DNA from 4 places in the Streptomyces sp. RG80 genome. Region 3 is predicted to be linked to each of the others. Evidence: riboswitches for the same ligand, from Rfam matches in the RefSeq annotation. Region 3 holds a riboswitch; each other region holds the start of a gene.
What was found. Region 3 has a riboswitch for cyclic di-AMP ahead of ABKA17_RS38575 (C40 family peptidase). Riboswitches for the same ligand answer to the same signal wherever they lie in the genome.

Region 1: another riboswitch for cyclic di-AMP. It lies ahead of ABKA17_RS29270 (transglycosylase family protein); the one in region 3 lies ahead of ABKA17_RS38575 (C40 family peptidase).
Region 2: another riboswitch for cyclic di-AMP. It lies ahead of ABKA17_RS00895 (C40 family peptidase); the one in region 3 lies ahead of ABKA17_RS38575 (C40 family peptidase).
Region 4: another riboswitch for cyclic di-AMP. It lies ahead of ABKA17_RS41930 (transglycosylase SLT domain-containing protein); the one in region 3 lies ahead of ABKA17_RS38575 (C40 family peptidase).

Annotation. Positions count from the first base shown of each region.
Region 1 is NZ_JBEAAJ010000008.1:515,562-519,472, reverse strand. Features, by position in the region: gene eno (phosphopyruvate hydratase) at 1-1,004, opposite strand, end outside; gene ABKA17_RS29270 (transglycosylase family protein) at 1,349-2,044, opposite strand; cyclic di-AMP (ydaO/yuaA leader) riboswitch at 2,048-2,237, opposite strand; gene ABKA17_RS29265 (transglycosylase family protein) at 2,437-3,381, opposite strand; gene ABKA17_RS29260 (recombinase family protein) at 3,655-3,911, opposite strand, start outside.
Region 2 is NZ_JBEAAJ010000001.1:178,648-182,558, forward strand. Features, by position in the region: gene ABKA17_RS00885 (tellurite resistance/C4-dicarboxylate transporter family protein) at 1-308, opposite strand, end outside; gene ABKA17_RS00890 (hypothetical protein) at 432-1,031, shown strand; gene ABKA17_RS00895 (C40 family peptidase) at 1,052-2,206, opposite strand; cyclic di-AMP (ydaO/yuaA leader) riboswitch at 2,215-2,372, opposite strand; gene ABKA17_RS00900 (ScyD/ScyE family protein) at 2,657-3,754, shown strand.
Region 3 is NZ_JBEAAJ010000013.1:131,429-135,339, forward strand. Features, by position in the region: gene ABKA17_RS38565 (ATP-dependent Clp protease proteolytic subunit) at 1-583, shown strand, start outside; gene ABKA17_RS38570 (hypothetical protein) at 591-899, shown strand; cyclic di-AMP (ydaO/yuaA leader) riboswitch at 1,254-1,449, shown strand; gene ABKA17_RS38575 (C40 family peptidase) at 1,453-1,926, shown strand; gene ABKA17_RS38580 (ATP-binding protein) at 2,025-2,483, opposite strand; gene ABKA17_RS38585 (helix-turn-helix domain-containing protein) at 2,696-3,565, shown strand; gene ABKA17_RS38590 (DUF397 domain-containing protein) at 3,575-3,796, shown strand; gene ABKA17_RS38595 (8-amino-7-oxononanoate synthase) at 3,833-3,911, opposite strand, start outside.
Region 4 is NZ_JBEAAJ010000015.1:207,120-211,030, reverse strand. Features, by position in the region: gene ABKA17_RS41935 (CocE/NonD family hydrolase) at 1-1,920, shown strand, start outside; cyclic di-AMP (ydaO/yuaA leader) riboswitch at 2,126-2,311, shown strand; gene ABKA17_RS41930 (transglycosylase SLT domain-containing protein) at 2,315-2,761, shown strand; gene ABKA17_RS41925 (hypothetical protein) at 2,758-3,015, opposite strand; gene ABKA17_RS41920 (HAD family hydrolase) at 3,012-3,845, opposite strand.

The DNA of each region.
Region 1 (3,911 bases), on a different contig from region 3:
TTGACGAGCAGGGCGTTGGCGGAGCCCTCCTCGATGCCGCGGGCCAGGCGCTCGGGGTTGGTGACGAAGAGGTCGTCGCCGACGATCTGGACCTTGTCGCCGAGCTTCTCGGTGATGGTGTTCCAGCCGGCCCAGTCGTCCTCGAACAGCGGGTCCTCGATGGAGACGAGCGGGTACGCCTCGACGAGCTCGGCGTAGTACTCCGTCATCTCGGCGGCGGAGCGGTCCTTGCCCTCGAAGGTGTAGACGCCGTCCTTGTAGAACTCGGAGGCGGCGACGTCGAGGGCGAGGGCGATCTGCTCGCCGGGGGTGTAACCGGCCTCCTTGATGGCCTCGAGGATGAGGTCGAGGGCGGCGCGGTTGGACTCCAGGTTCGGGGCGAAGCCGCCCTCGTCGCCGAGGCCGGTGGACAGGCCCTTGGTCTTCAGCACCTTCTTGAGGGTGTGGTAGACCTCGGCGCCCCAGCGCAGCGCCTCGGAGAAGGACTCCGCGCCGATCGGGGCGATCATGAACTCCTGGATGTCCACGTTGGAGTCGGCGTGCGAGCCGCCGTTCAGGATGTTCATCATCGGAACGGGCAGCAGGTGCGCGTTCGGGCCGCCCAGATAGCGGAAGAGCGGCAGGTCGCTGGCCTCGGAGGCGGCGTGCGCGACGGCGAGGGAGACGCCGAGGATGGCGTTGGCGCCGAGCGAGCCCTTGTTGTCGGTGGCGTCCAGGTCGAACATCGCCTGGTCGATCAGGCGCTGCTCGGTGGCGTCGTAACCGACGAGCTCCGGGCCGATCTGCTCGATGACGGCGAGGACGGCCTTCTCGACACCCTTGCCCTGGTAGCGGTTCGGGTCACCGTCACGGAGCTCGATGGCCTCGAAGGCGCCCGTGGAGGCGCCGGACGGAACGGCGGCACGACCCGTGCTGCCGTCGTCGAGGCCGACCTCGACCTCGACGGTGGGGTTGCCTCGTGAGTCGAGGATTTCCCGGGCTACGACGACGTCGATGGACGGCACGAGCATCTCCTTCTTGGGATGTGACGCGGCTACGGCACTGCCGCAGCGGCTCTGCGAGACGAGCCTAACCGGCCCGGGGCGATCAGCCACCGCGTGGACCGCCCCGTGGACAGAACCGAGAGTAAATTGTTTCCGAACGGAACAAAGACGCTTCGGGAAACACGCCGGAAGACACGACGTGGACCGGGGCAGAGAAAACCCCGCCCCGGTGCGTACGGGGGAACACGCACCGGAGCGGGGAGCCCGTGGGGACGGGGGGACCCTCACGAGGCCTTCAGTATGAGGACCACGGATGTGAGGGCACTGTGGTTCAGCTGGGTCCTGCCCGAGGGAAGGACCGGGTCTTACTTGAGGTGCAGCTGCTGACCCGGGTAGATCAGGTCGGCGTCCTCGACGATGTCCTTGTTCAGCTTGTACAGCTTCGCCCAGCCGCCCTTGACGTCGTGCTCCTCGGCGATCGAGCTGAGGGTGTCACCCTTGACGACCTTGTACTCGCCGTCGCCCTTCTTGACCTTCTTGCCGGTCGGGGTGGTGACGGTCTTCTTGGCGGTCGCGCGCTCCGAGGAACGGGAGGTCGACTGCTCGGAGGAGCGGGTGCCGGTGCTGCTGCCGCTGTCGCTGGAGGAGCTGCCGCCGGAGGAGGACGAGCTGCCGCCGCCGGTGTACGCGGCACTGGACAGGCCCACACCACAGACCGGCCAGGCACCCTTGCCCTGGCCCGCGAGGACCTTCTCGGCTATCTCGATCTGCTGCGCCTTGCTGGCCTGGTTGGCCTGCGAGGCGTACGCCGTGCCGCCGTACGCGGCCCAGGTGGAGGCGGAGAACTGGAGACCGCCGTAGTAGCCGTTGCCGGTGTTGATGGACCAGTCGCCGCCCGACTCGCACTGGGCGACGGCGTCCCACTCGGAGGCGGTGGCGGCGGAGGCGTTGCCGGCCGCCATCAGCGGGGCGGCGATGGCGACACCGGTGACGCCGGCGAGCGCGGCGGCGCGGGTGGCCTTGGACGGACGACGGTGCTTGCCCTTGCCGGAAAACAGCATGGTGGATCCCCTCACCGACGCCTGCGAGGTGAGCTGTCGGGTTCGGGCCGGTTGAGTTGCCCGGCCGCGCTCGTCCGCCTTTCGGCGCACTGCGCGGCTTCACCCCAAGCCGGTCCCGCCGTCGAGTTGCCTCAACCGCCGGGCCCGGCACTTACCTTGGGTCCCCCGCTCCTGCCTACGGCGCTTGACGCGACGACTGTTCCCGTACAGCCGCTGGCAGGATTCGGCGTTGCGGCAGCCGGGGCTCGTGGTGACGAGCGGTGTTGACCGTAGACACGGAACCCGGGGGATTTCAAAGACGATCAGGGCTTCTGAGACTCATCCCACACTTTCGCCAAACCGGACATTTACTGGCGAAGCGTGACGCGAACTCGGGGCTTTCTCCTAGGGATTTAGCCCTTTTCGCTACCGAGAGAGAGGGTCTGCCCCGGCACGATGTCGCTCGGGTCGGCGCCGATGACCTGCTCGTTCTCGGCGTAGAGCCGACGCCATCCGCCGTCGAGGTCAAGGGAGTCGGCGATGGAGGCGAGGGTGTCGCCGGAGCGGACGGTGTACGACCCCTCCTCGGCGCTCGCGCCACGGTGCCGGCCGGTGCCCTCGGAGGGGGCGGCGAGGGCGCCGGTGTCGACCAGGCTCGAAGAGCCGCCTTCCTGCCAGGAGTTGTCCGATTCGTCATCCTTGGTCGCATCTGTGGATGAGCTGTCGGAAGACTGAGAGTCGCCCGAAGCGGAGCCGGAGCTGTCCGACTTGGCGGACTTGTCCGCATCGCTGGACGGTGACGACGAGGGATCGCCGGACGACTCGGTCGAACTGGAGGACTCGGACGAGTCGGATGATCCGGAGGAGTTGGACAGACCGGATGAGTCGGAGGACTCGGATGAATCGGATGAACCGGAGGAGTCGTTCGCCGAGGCGGACGGTGAACCGCTCGCGACGCCGGTGTCGACGTCGGCCGAGCCCGAGTCCTTGCTCAGCCCGTTGAGCAGACCGCAGGCGCCCCAGACGCCGACGCCCTGGTCCGCGAGGACCTTCTCGGCGACGGCTATCTGCTGGTTGCGGCTGGCGAGGTCGGCACTGGCGGCGAAGTCGAGGCCGCCGTACTTCTCCCAGTACTCCTGGGAGAGCTTGAGCCCGCCGTAGTAGCCGTCACCGTCGTTCGCACTCCAGGAACCGTCGGTCTCGCACTTGGCGACCTGATCCCAGGTGTTCCCGTCGGCCGCGCTCGCGCCGGAGGCGCCGAGCAACGGAATCGCGATGGCGGAGCCGGTCACCCCGGCCGCGACGAGAAGTGCCGGAGCCTGACGGGGGCGACGGTGACGACCGTTCCCGGTGAGCATGCGGTGACCTTTCGCGAGACGACTGTGACCGGCGTGGCGATGCAGCGGGTGGAACGAGTGCTGCGGGTGAAGCGAGTCGCCACGCTGATGCGTGAACGTATCGGCAGTCGATCACTTGTCACAAGTTAATGCCGCGTAGATCACGTGAAGATCACAGAGTTGAAGGCGTGTCACGTTGTGCCGGATCCAGCGCAACTGCCGTGGTGATGCGGAGAGGTGGGACCAGCGGTTCGCGCCGAACCGGCGAACTCTCGCCCCTGGAGTTCAAATGGCTCACGAGGACGGGCCAGAAGCCCTTCTTGAACCAGGTGTTCTGCCGGTCCTTGGCAAGGGTCCACGGGCCATAGCGTGCAGGAAGCTCGTCCCGGTACGCAGTCGGTGCAGAATCCCGTTCACCTGGGTCCGGACATCCACGGCGACGCGCGCGAACTGGCGACGCCGGAAGTAGGCCGTCATCAGTTCCTCGACGGCAGGCCAGGCCCGCTCCGGTACTTCGGCGGGGACGGGCGTCCCGGTCCTCTCATGCCACT
Region 2 (3,911 bases), on a different contig from region 3:
TCGGCGAGGGCCTGCCAGCCCAGCGCGGAGAGCCGGGTGCCGAGCACGGTCGTCGCGGCCACGGCGGTCAGGGCGCCCGGTGTCTCGGCCTCCGCCACCCATCGCGGCCGGTCCCGCAGCAGTCGTACGGCGAAGTCCGCGGCCAGCGCGATCCAGGCGGCGCCGGCCAGTGCGAGGGCGATGCGGGACAGGGTCTCGTGGTCCGTCAGATGCAGACCGACCGACAGGATGCCGGTCGCCATCACGGCGGCGCCGGCGGCCGGCGGACGCTGCGCCCACCAGGCGCGGAGCGGGGAGGGTCCGGGCATGAGGCGATGCTAGGGAGCGCGGGAGGAGGGCGGGGGCAGGGCACGCGCGCGTGCGTGGAGATGGCCTCCATCTGAGTAGTTCCGCTCATGACAACCACCGTGCCGGGCCGGAACACTCTGCCCATGCTCCTCAGGCGATCAGCCGCAGCGGCCGCCCTCCTCGCGATCACCCTGACCGCGTGCGGAAGCCAGAAGGGTGGTGCGCGGGCGGAGTCCGCGCCGTCCGCGCAGTCGACAGCTCCCTCGCCCTCCTACGCGCCCCCGCCCAAGTGCGCACAGGCCGCCCGGACGCCCGCCCCGGTGCCGTCCTATCCGAGTCCCCGCACCGGCACGGTCCGGCCGGAGGAGAACCTCGACCAGCCCCCGAACTACGCCGACAACCACGCGTACCGCATGCAGGCCTCCCTGAGCGCCGAGCAGCGGGCCAGCGGCCAGGCGTCGGCGGAACTCATCCTCGCGGAGCTGGCGAAGGTCCGGAAGGAAGGCGGGTCGGGGGAGTACGGCGGCTTCAGCGACGCGCGCGTGAAGGCGGCGCTGGCCCGTGTCGGCTGCGGCGAGAAGCACGGGCTGTCCGTCGGGAACGGCTTCTACGCCGTCTACACGGGCGTCGTGTGCGTCTCCGGACGAGTGACGAAGGACGAGCTGACCGGCGAGGTGCACGGCGTCTACGCCGAGCCCCAGCCCGGTGAGGGGCCCTGTGTCGAGAACCGCGGAGGTCACTGACGCCAGGGCCCTGCGGCGCGTCAGGCCGGCCGCACCACGCTGTGGATCGCCGACTCACCGTCGTAGTAGATCGACTCCTCGCGCACGTACGCCCCCGGCTTCGGCGCGTGGATCATCATGCCGTTGCCGATGTAGAGGCCGACGTGGGTGACGTCGTCGTAGAAGAAGACGAGGTCGCCGGGGCGGGCGTTGGCGAGGGTGACCGTGGCGCCGAAGTTCACCTGGTCGTAGGTGGTGCGCGGGAGGGTGATGCCGGCGGCGTTCCAGGCGGCCTGGGTGAGGCCGGAGCAGTCGTAGGAGTCGGGGCCGGTGGCGCCCCAGACGTACGGCTTGCCGACCTGTGAGCGGGCGAAGGCGAGCGCCTTCTCGGCCTTGGTGGCGTACGAGGAGTCCGTGGCCTGGGAGGACGACGACGAGCCGCTGGTCGACTCCTGGGCGGCGGCCGCCTCCTGAGCCGCCTTGTCCTCGGCGGCCTGCTGCTTGGCCAGTTCCGCGGCCTTGCGGGCGGCCTCCTCCTGCTTCTCCTTCTCGATCGCCGCGAGCCGCGCCTTCTCCTCCGCGGTCAGCTTCGACAGCAGCTCGCGCGCGTCGGACAGCTTCTGCTGGACGGTGGCCTTGGCGGTCTTGAGGTCGCTCTGCGAGTCGGTGAGCGTCTCGAGGCTCTGGGTGGCCTCCTGCCGCTTCTTCATCGTCGCGGACTGCTCGGTGACGTAGTCGTCGACCGCGTCCTTCTGACGGGACGTCATACGGCCCATCAGCTGCGTCTGGTCGAAGTAGTCCTGCGGGGAGTCCGCGAGCAGGAAGGTCGCCGTGTCGGGCGCGGAGGCGCCGGTGCGGTACTGGGCCGCGGCGAAGGAACCGAGCTCCTCGCGGGCCTCGTTGAGCTTCTGGGTGCGCTTGGCGACGTCGTCGAGGAGGGTGTCGACCTCCTTGCGCTGCTTGGCGGTCTTCTCCTTGGTCGCGTTGTACTTCTCGGTCGCCGACTCCGCCTGGCGGTAGAGGTCGTCGACCTTCTTCTCGACCTCCTCGATGCTCGGCTTGTCGTCGGTCGAGGGGGCCGCGGTGGCCGTCTGGGAGAGCAACGCCACGGAGGTGAGGGCGGCCGTGGCCAGAGCGGGGGTGCGTATACCTGCCACGCGCGTACCAGCGGGAGGCGACTTGCGGTGCGACGCCAAGGTTGGCGACTCCTTCCATGCTCCGCCTACCGAGTTAGCTGTCGGGTTCGGGCGGGTGCTTCGGAAGGTGTGCCCTACGGCCGTTCCCCGGAGGGGAGTTGGGCCGATTCACCCCAGGTCGGTGTGGGTCCCCGGCTCCGGCTGCCTGGACGGGCGCACCGGACTCGGCGGAGGCCGCGCGGCCCGGCGATGTTCGCCGGTGGGGGTCGTACGGCCTTCCGGCACGGTAGCCAACGCGTGTGGCCCCTGTGAAGGTTGATGTTCGATATGCCCGATACATTTTCGTGACCTTAGGTCAGGACGTAGCCGACCGTGGCCAATACGGAGTGATCTGCCAGGAGTTGTACGTATTTTGGGCGGAGTGACGACGTCCGCCCGCTTCCGGACGCTAACTTCCAGCCGAGCCGCGGTCGGGTGCCGTGGCGCACGAAGGGCACAGGGGGTTCGGCCATGAGGAAGCGCACATCGTTCGTCGTCGCCACAGGAGTCGCGCTCGTCGCCACCGCGGGCCTCGCCCCGGCGACCGCCTCGGGCGGCCACGGCGGCGGAAAGCCGGTCGTCCGCGTGATCGCGACCGGCCTCGACAACCCACGCCAGCTCTCCTACGACCACGACACCGGGCAGCTGTACGTCGCCGAGGCCGGCCGCGGCGGCAAGAAGTGCATCGGCGAGGGACCCGAAGGCGAGACCTGCGTCGGCCTCTCCTCCGCCGTCACCAGGATCTACTGGGCCCAGGGCGCGTGGCAGCACCACCGGGTCGTGCAGGGCCTGCCCTCGGGCGCCGCCCCCGACGGCGGTTTCGCGACCGGCCTGGACGGCGTCTCCGCCCTCCACGGCGAGCTCTGGGGCGTCGAGACCTACGCCCCGCCGGAGGCCGGCGTCCCGACGACACCACCCTGGAACAAGCTCGGCAAGCTGCTGCGCATCGACCCCGGCGGCGGCCACGACAAGGCGAGGATCGCCGCCGACATCTCGGCCGTCGAGTTCCGGTACAACCCGCACAAGGCCTCCGTCGAGTCCAACCCGTACGCCGTCCTCGCGCTCCCGGACGGCCGCCGGATCGTCGCCGACGCGGCGGGCAACGACCTGGTCGTCGTGTCACCCAAGGGCAAGGCGCGCCCCTTCACGGTCTTCCCGGACCATGACCGCAACCAGTCCGTCCCCACGTCCCTGGCGCTCGGCCCCGACGGCAACCTCTACGTCGGCGAGCTGAACGGCGAGGCCCAGAAGCCCACGGCGCGCGTGTGGAAGGTCGACCCCCGGACCGGCCGGATCCTCGGCTGGAAGTCGGGCTTCGGCTCGATCACCGGCATCGCCTTCAACGACAGCGGCGACCTGTACGTCAGCCAGCTCTTCACCGGCGCCGTGACCAAGGTCTCGCACGGCAAGCGTACGAACGTGAAGGTGCCGTTCCCGGCGGGCGTGGCCGTCGACCCGTACGACGGCAAGGTGTACGTCTCGGCCTGGTCGGTCGCGGACCGTGACGCCACCGTGATGGAGGGCAAGAAGACACCGGGCGGCCAGGTCTGGAAGATCCTCGGCTTCTGAACCGACGGCCGAAAAGAGGCCATGTTCCCAGGGCGGCGGCGGGGTGTCAGTGGGGAGCCGTAGGGTCTGTCCGACGGCCTGGTTCGGCTTTGCGCCGGGGCCTGGTCAACAGACCCCGCGACCCCCGGACCGGGGCATCGGGGAGGCCCTAAACTCG
Region 3 (3,911 bases):
TGCCGGCCAGAAGACGATGGACCCGTACTCCAAGCTGCTGGAGGAGCGGATCGTCTTCCTCGGGACGCCGGTCGACGACATCTCGGCGAACGACGTGATGGCCCAGTTCATGCACCTCGAGTACCAGGACCCGGACCGGGACATCTCCCTCTACATCAACTCCCCCGGCGGCTCGTTCAGCGCGATGTCGGCGATCTACGACACGATGCGCTTCGTCAGCTGCGACGTGGAGACGATCTGCCTGGGGCAGGCCGGCTCCTCGGCCGCGGTGCTGCTCGCGGCGGGCACCCCGGGCAAGCGGTTCGCGCTGCCGGGCGCCCGCATGGTGATCCATCAGCCCTCGCTGCCGCAGCCGGTGGAGGGACAGGCCGGCGATCTGGCCATCCAGGCCGAGGAGTTGGGCCGCGTCCGCGCCCGCCTGGAGGAGATGCTCGTCACGCACACCGGGCGCACCCACGAGCAAGTCACCGCGGACATCGAGCGGGACAAGATCCTGGACGCGCAAGAGGCCCTGGAGTACGGCCTGGTGGACCGGATCATCCCCAGCCGCAAGGCGTCCCGCACCGCGCCCGGCGCCCGGTGAGCGAGCGATGCTGCCACCGGAGCTCCCTCCGCTGCCCGCTCTGACCCGCGCCGAGGGCGAGTTGATCGACCGTTACCTCGACGTGGTCGATCTGCTCGGTCGTATCAACCCGGCGCACCACGGGGACACCTACCGCGGACTGCGGGCGGCTCAGGCGCTGGTGGCGAAGGCCGCCGAGCTGCGGGACGCGCTGGCGACCATGCATCAGCGCGGCGAGACCGAGCTGCACGCCCCGACCCTGGCGCGGGCGCTTCGAGTGCTCGACGGCGAGCGGCGCACGGGCCGGGTCACCCTGCCGCCCGACTCCGACAGTTGACGTGCCGGTGGCCGCTCCGGCGCACCCGACCGCGTGGCGATGCGTCCGGACAGGCCTTCAAACGGACCAAATGACGTACCCCCGTTTGGAGTAGACACGTCTCCTTTGACAGGGCCGTAAAGGTTGCGCAACGCGCGTAGCCCGAGTCCGGAATGAGTACCTCCGGTGCTGGTCCGGGGGTCCCCAACCCCCTCGACGGTCCCTCGAACAGTCGAGTGTCCACCCGAACGGGTGAGTGGTGAGTAACACCACAAATCCCCGATTCCATTGGGTTTTTCGGCGTGGAGTGCGTGAAGATCCCTGTCTGACGACAAGACCCCGCCGCAGCGGCGGGGCGATCCGGGCGGACGCCGAGTCCTGCCGCCGCCCGGATGACCGGTCGACAGGAGTGGATCGGCAGGAGTGGAGGACCCAAGCACGACGGGTCGCCGGAACAGCCGTCAACGGCCGTTCCGAGCAGCCCTTGGGGTGAAGCCGCAGTACGCGGCCGGGCAACTTCGCCAGCCCGAATCCGACAGGTCATCCTTCACAGGCGGCTGACGAAGGGTTGCGCATGTCTGCGCTCAATCGTGTCCCGTCGCTCATGGTCCGGGCCGGTACGGCCTCGGCTCTCACCATCGCCGCAGTGGGCGGCTCGATCGTGGTCCCGGGCATCGCGTCCGACGCCGAGGCCGCGGCACCAGCGACGAAGGCACTCCAGGTCGCGGCCTCCAAAAAAGGCTCCCCGTACAAGTGGGGCGCCTCGGGACCGCACCGGTTCGACTGCTCCGGGCTCACGCTGTACTCGTACAAGAAGGCGGGCAAGAGCCTGCCCCGTACGGCGGCCCAGCAGTACAACAAGACCCGCCACATCTCCGCGGGGAACCGCAAGGCCGGAGACCTCGTGTTCTTCCACTCCGGCTCCAGCGTGTACCACGTCGGCATCTATGCCGGGAAGGGGAAGATCTGGCACTCCCCGAAGAGCGGGGAGGTCGTGAAGCTGCAGAAGATCTGGACCAAGAGCGTCTGGTACGGCCGGGTCAAGTGACCTGCCTCGTACGGGTGGCGGCGACCTGACCCGCCGTCACCCTCGCGGGGCCGGCAGTGACCCCTGAAAGGCGCCTCCGAGTTCCGGGGGCGCCTTTTCTACGGCTCCTGCTGTCCCGCCGCGGAGACCGGCTCGGCCGGCACCGTCCACGGGAGTTCGATGGAGACGGTCTTGCCGCCCTCCCGGGTCGGCCGGACTCTCAGCTTGCCGCCGCACTCCGCGGTCAGCCAGCGGATGATCACCATGCCGCGGCCGTTGTCCTGCTGAACCGCGGCCGGCAGCCGCTTGGGGAAGCGGGGGTGGCTGTCGGTGACCCCGATGCGCAGTTGTTCGTCACGGTCGAGCTGGATGTCCACCGTGAAGGTGGGTGACTGCCCGAAGGTGTGCTGTACGGCGTTGGTGGCGAGTTCGGAGACGATGAGCCGGATGGTGTCGGCCACCTCCGTGTCCGCCGGCAGACCCCATTCCACCAGGGTGCCGATGACGTATGTGCGGGCCGCGGAGACCGAGGCGGGATCGCTCGGCAGAGTGACGGATGCTTCCAGATGGTCTGCCATGGCGACGCCGTCCTTTTCCCACGGGACCGCAGTCCGACACGGAGCGGCTGGTTCGAGTACGGTCCCGGACTGGTGCTTCTTCGCCAGACTGCCATTACCGGGCCGGTCACGGTGCCGATCCACCAAGATATGCATATATCTGTCGCTCGAAGCGGTGAACTCTCCGACGGAAGACCGTATTTGGGCGGCCCGGAAGGAGTAAGGAGTAGCCCATGCAGCACGGTCCCGCGGTACGCCGCCGGAAACTGGGCGCCGAACTGCGTGCGTTGCGCACGAGTGCGGGGCTCACCAGTGGTGAGGCGGCCCGGCTGGTGGGCTGGCACCAGTCGAAGGTGAGCCGGATCGAGACCGGCGCGAGCGGCGTCAAACCGGCCGATGTGCGGTTACTGCTGGACGCCTACGAGGTGCACGACACCCAACTGCGGGAGTTGCTGCTGGTGTTGGCGGGCTCCGACGAGGGTGGTGGACGGCACCACTGGTGGCACCAGTACCGCGGGGTACTGCCACCGACGTACCGCGATTTCATCAGTCTGGAGTCACAGGCCGACGCGATGCGCACGCTCGAGACCTCCGTGGTGCCCGGGTTGTTGCAGACACCCGAGTACGCGCGCGCGGTGACCCGGGCCGCCGTGGGCGGACTCGATGCGGACCTGGACGAACGGCTCGACGCGCTCGTCGAGGTGCGGCTGGCCAGACAGGACGTACTGCGCGCCCAGCCTCCGCTGGAGCTCAGCGCGGTGCTGGACGAGGCGGTGCTGCGCCGGGCCATCGGCGGGCCCGACGTCATGGCAAGGCAGCTGCAAAGGCTCGCGGAGGCGGCCCGGTTGCCCCAAGTCAGGATTCAGGTGCTGCCGTTCGCCGCGGGAGCGCACATCGGCATCACCGGGCCTTTCGTAATCTTCTCTTTTTCGAGCACATCTGATCTGGACGTGGTTGTTCTCGACCACTTGACGAGTAGCCTCTACCTCGAGCGGAAAGAAGACCTCCAGGCCTATACCGAGGCCTTCAACGCCCTTCAGATCCACGCCCTTTCGCCCGAGGACTCGTTGGATTACATCGCCGGGATAGGTGACGGCGCGTAAGGAGGCACCATGTCCGCAATGCCTCGGAACGTACCCATCAGTACAGATCTGCACGGTGTGCGATGGCTGCGCAGCAGCTACAGCACAGGAGCCAACAACTGTGTCGAGACGGCTCGGCCGCACACCGGTCCAGGGACCGGCCTGCTCGCCGTGCGCGACTCCAAGAACCCGTCCGGACCCGCGCTGCTCTTCTCCCCCGGGAGCTGGGCGGAGTTCACGGCCGCGTTCTGACCCCTTCCGTCCGGTACACGGCCGTGTCACGCCGACTCATGGTCGTGTCTCACCGATCACACGTACAGCGCGTTCGATCTGCGCCTCGGAGAGATCCGCACGGGCGGTCAGCCTG
Region 4 (3,911 bases), on a different contig from region 3:
TACGCGCGCGTGTGGCGGCCGCTGACCGACGAGCCCGTACCGGCACTCCTGGAGTACCTCCCGTACCGGCTTTCAGACTGGACCGCGCCCCGCGACTTCCAGCGCCACCCCTGGTACGCGGGCCACGGATACGCCTCGGTGCGGGTCGACGTCCGGGGGCACGGCAACAGCGAGGGCATGCCGACGGACGAGTATTCGGCGACGGAGCTGGCCGACGGGGTCGAGGTGGTGAACTGGCTGGCGGCGCAGCCCTGGTGCAACGGCCGGGTGGGCATGTTCGGCATCTCCTGGGGTGGCTTCAACTCCCTCCAGATCGCGGCCCTCGCCCCCGAGCCGCTCAAGGCGGTCGTCACGGTGTGCTCCACGGACGACCGCTATGACAACGACGTGCACTACATGGGAGGTTCCGTCCTCGCGGTGGACATGCACGCCTGGGCCGCGACCATGCTCGCCTTCGTCTCGCGCCCGCCGGACCCGCTCTACGCCGGCGAGGCGTGGCGGGACATGTGGCTCAAGCGCCTGGAGGCCGTCGATCCCTTCATCCACACCTGGCTGGCCCACCAGACCCGCGACGACTACTGGCGGCACGGCAGCGTCTGCGAGGACTACGGCGCGATCGACGCGGCCGTCCTGGCGGTGGGCGGCTGGCACGACCCGTACCGCGACACGGTCCTGCGCCTGGTCGAGCACCTGCCGCCGGATCGCGTACGCGGGCTCATCGGCCCCTGGTCCCACCAGTACCCCGACCGCGGTCTGCCGCCGGGCCCGGCGATCGGCTTCCTCCAGGAGACCCTGCGCTGGTGGGACCAGCACCTGAAGGGCGTGGACACCGGGATCATGCGCGAGCCGCTGCTGCGGTCCTACGTCAGCGACTCGCACCGCCCGGCCACGGTGTACGACAGCCTCCCCGGCCGCTGGGTCGGCGAGCCGGCCTGGCCCTCCCCCCACGTCACGACGGTCTCCTACGGCCTCCAGGGCGCCCCCGTGCTCGTCCGGTCCCCGCAGCACACCGGCGTCGACGCCGGCCGCTTCTTCCCGTTCGGCAACGACGCCGACCTGCCGCCGGACCAGCGGGAGGAGGACGCGCGCTCGGCCTGCTTCGAGTTCGCAGTGGGAGAGGAGACGTGGGTGCTCGGGCGACCGCGGGTGCGGCTGCGGGTGACCTCGGAGGTGCCGCGCGGGCAGATCGTCGCCCGGCTCTGCGACGTGGCGCCGGACGGCTCGTCGACGCTGGTCACGCGCGGTGTGCTGAACCTGTCGGCGCGGCTGGGGCGGGACCGTGCGGTGCCGTGGGAGCCGGGGGCCACGCAGGAGGTGGCCTTCGAGCTGAACGGCATCGGGCACGTCTTCCCGCCCGGCCACCGCATCCGGCTCGCCGTCTCCTCCGCGTACTGGCCGTGGATCTGGCCGCAGCCCGACTCGGCGGCCGGCTTCTCCCTGGACCCGGCGGGCAGCTTCCTCGACCTGCCGGTACGCGCGCGTGCGGCGTCCTCGGACATCACCTTCGATGAACCCGAGCAGTCCGAGCCGCTCGGTGTGAACTTCCCCGCCACCCTCGACGAACCCCGCCCCGAGCGGCTGGTCGTGCGTGATGTCGCCAAGGGCGAGTGGCGCCTCGAGGTCGACCCGCGGTACGGCGGCACGCGCGTGTACCCCGACGGGCTCGAGTTCACCGAGGACGCGCTGGAGACGTACACGATCCAGGAGGACGATCCCCTGTCGGCGCGCACCCGCTCGGACTGGTCGATCCGGCTGCACCGCCCCGAACTGGCGTGGGACACGACCGTGCGGACGCGCTCGGAGATCGCCTGCGACGGGGCGGACCACTTCCTGACCACCAACGAGGTGATCTGCGCGGAGGGCGGCGAGGTGGTCTTCCACCGGACGTGGGAGAAGCGGATCCCACGGGCCGCCGGTTAACTGCCAGTTGGGCATCATTGCCCGTTTTGCCGTTCTTGCGCTCGCGCGTGAGTTGACTCACGTCGGCCCACCCGTCACCCCCGGAATTCAGGGGCCGACAAAGCACGCACCAAGGTCAACAGGTGCGATCTGTGAATCCGGTACTTGTTTCGGGCATGTGCACTCGCATACGTTCCGGGCCCGGGCGGACGCCGAATCCTGCCGCCGCCCGAGACCGCTCACTCACGAGAACACGTACGGCAGGAGCGGGGGACCCAGGTAAGTCGCCGGACCCGGACGTCTTATGACAGACGAGGACGGCTCGGGGTGAAGTCATGCCTTCTTCCGGCATGGCCGGGCAGCTCCCGCCCGAACCCGACAGCTCACCTCGCAGGCGCCGGAGAGGAACTTCGTCATGCGTCTGCCCCGCAAGCTCGCGATCGCCGGCACCGGCCTCGCCCTGCTCACCCTCCCGCTCGTCGGCGCGACCAGCGCCTCCGCGGCCACCCCGACCGTCGCCACGGCCACCTCGCTCGGCTACTCCGACACCCTCGACGGCTGGATCCGGGCCTCCCTCCAGGTCATGGCCCAGAACGGGATCCCCGGCAGCTACGACGGCATCTACCGCAACATCATCCGCGAGTCCTCGGGCAACCCGTGGGCCATCAACAACTGGGACTCCAACGCGGCCGCGGGCACCCCGTCCAAGGGCCTGCTCCAGGTCATCGACCCGACGTTCCAGGCGTACCACGTGGCCGGCACCTCGTGGAACTCGTACGACCCGGTCGCCAACATCACCGCCGCCTGCAACTACGCGGCGCAGCGGTACGGGTCGATCGACAACGTGTGGGGCGCGTACTAGGACGAGTGACCGCTGGGTGACTCGCCGAAGTCACCCAGCTCGCCGATCAACCGTCGGCGGGCCGCTTCCAGTTGCTCGCCGTACGAGGCATCGAAGATCGACGGCAACTGCGTCTCCAGCGACCCGCTGATACGAAGCAGCGGGGACCAGACGGCCCGGTCGTCGACGACCGCCGAGAACTCCGTCCGGTGCATGACCCGATCGAGCCAGTCGGCCAGGACGAGCGCCTGATCGTCCGTCAGCTCGACCTTCACCGGACCCCGTTCACGAGCAGGTTCCCCTGGAACAGCCTCTCGAGGACGACGGCGATGCCGTCGTCCTCGTTCGAGAGGGTGGTCTCGTCGGCGACCGCCTTGAGTTCGGGGTGGGCGTTCGCCATCGCGACGCCGTGGGCCGCCCAGTCGAACATGGGGATGTCGTTGGGCATGTCCCCGAAGGCGATGGTCTGTTGAGGGCCGAGGCCGAGGTGCTCGGCGGCCAGCGCCAGGCCCGTCGCCTTGGTGATGCCGCATGGCTGGAGTTCGACGGTGCCGGGGCCCGACATCGTCACCGTCGCGAGGGAACCGACGACTCCGCGCGCGGTCGCCGCCAACTCGTCGTCGGACAGCGACGGATGGCGTAGCAGCACCTTGCTGATCGGCTCGCACCACAGGTCGTCACGGCGGTCGACCCGGACCGCGGGCAGGGTCGGGTGCGGCATCAGATAGCCGGGCTCGATGAGGGTGAGCCCGTCGACGCCGTCCTGGTCGACGGCGGCGTACACCTGCCCCACCTCGGCCTCGATCTTGCCGAGCGCGGTCTCGGCCAACTCCCGGTCCAGGGTGACCGACCAGAGCAGACGGTCCGCGCCGGCGTCGTAGACCTGCGCACCCTGTCCGCACACCGCGAGCCCGGTGCTGCCCAGGTCGTCGAGGAGCGGCCGCACTCTCGGGGCGGGCCGGCCTGTCACCACCAGATGCCGGGCCCCGGCCTCCGCCACCCGTGCGAGCGCGGCGAGCGACCGGTCGGAGAGCGTGTCGTCGCCCCGGAGCAGGGTCCCGTCCAGGTCAGTGGCGATGAGTGAATATGCGGTGGGTGCGGCCATGATCAGAGAATACGGATGGAAACCCCCAGCGACTCGACGGGAACCGGACGGGCGCAGCCTTCACAT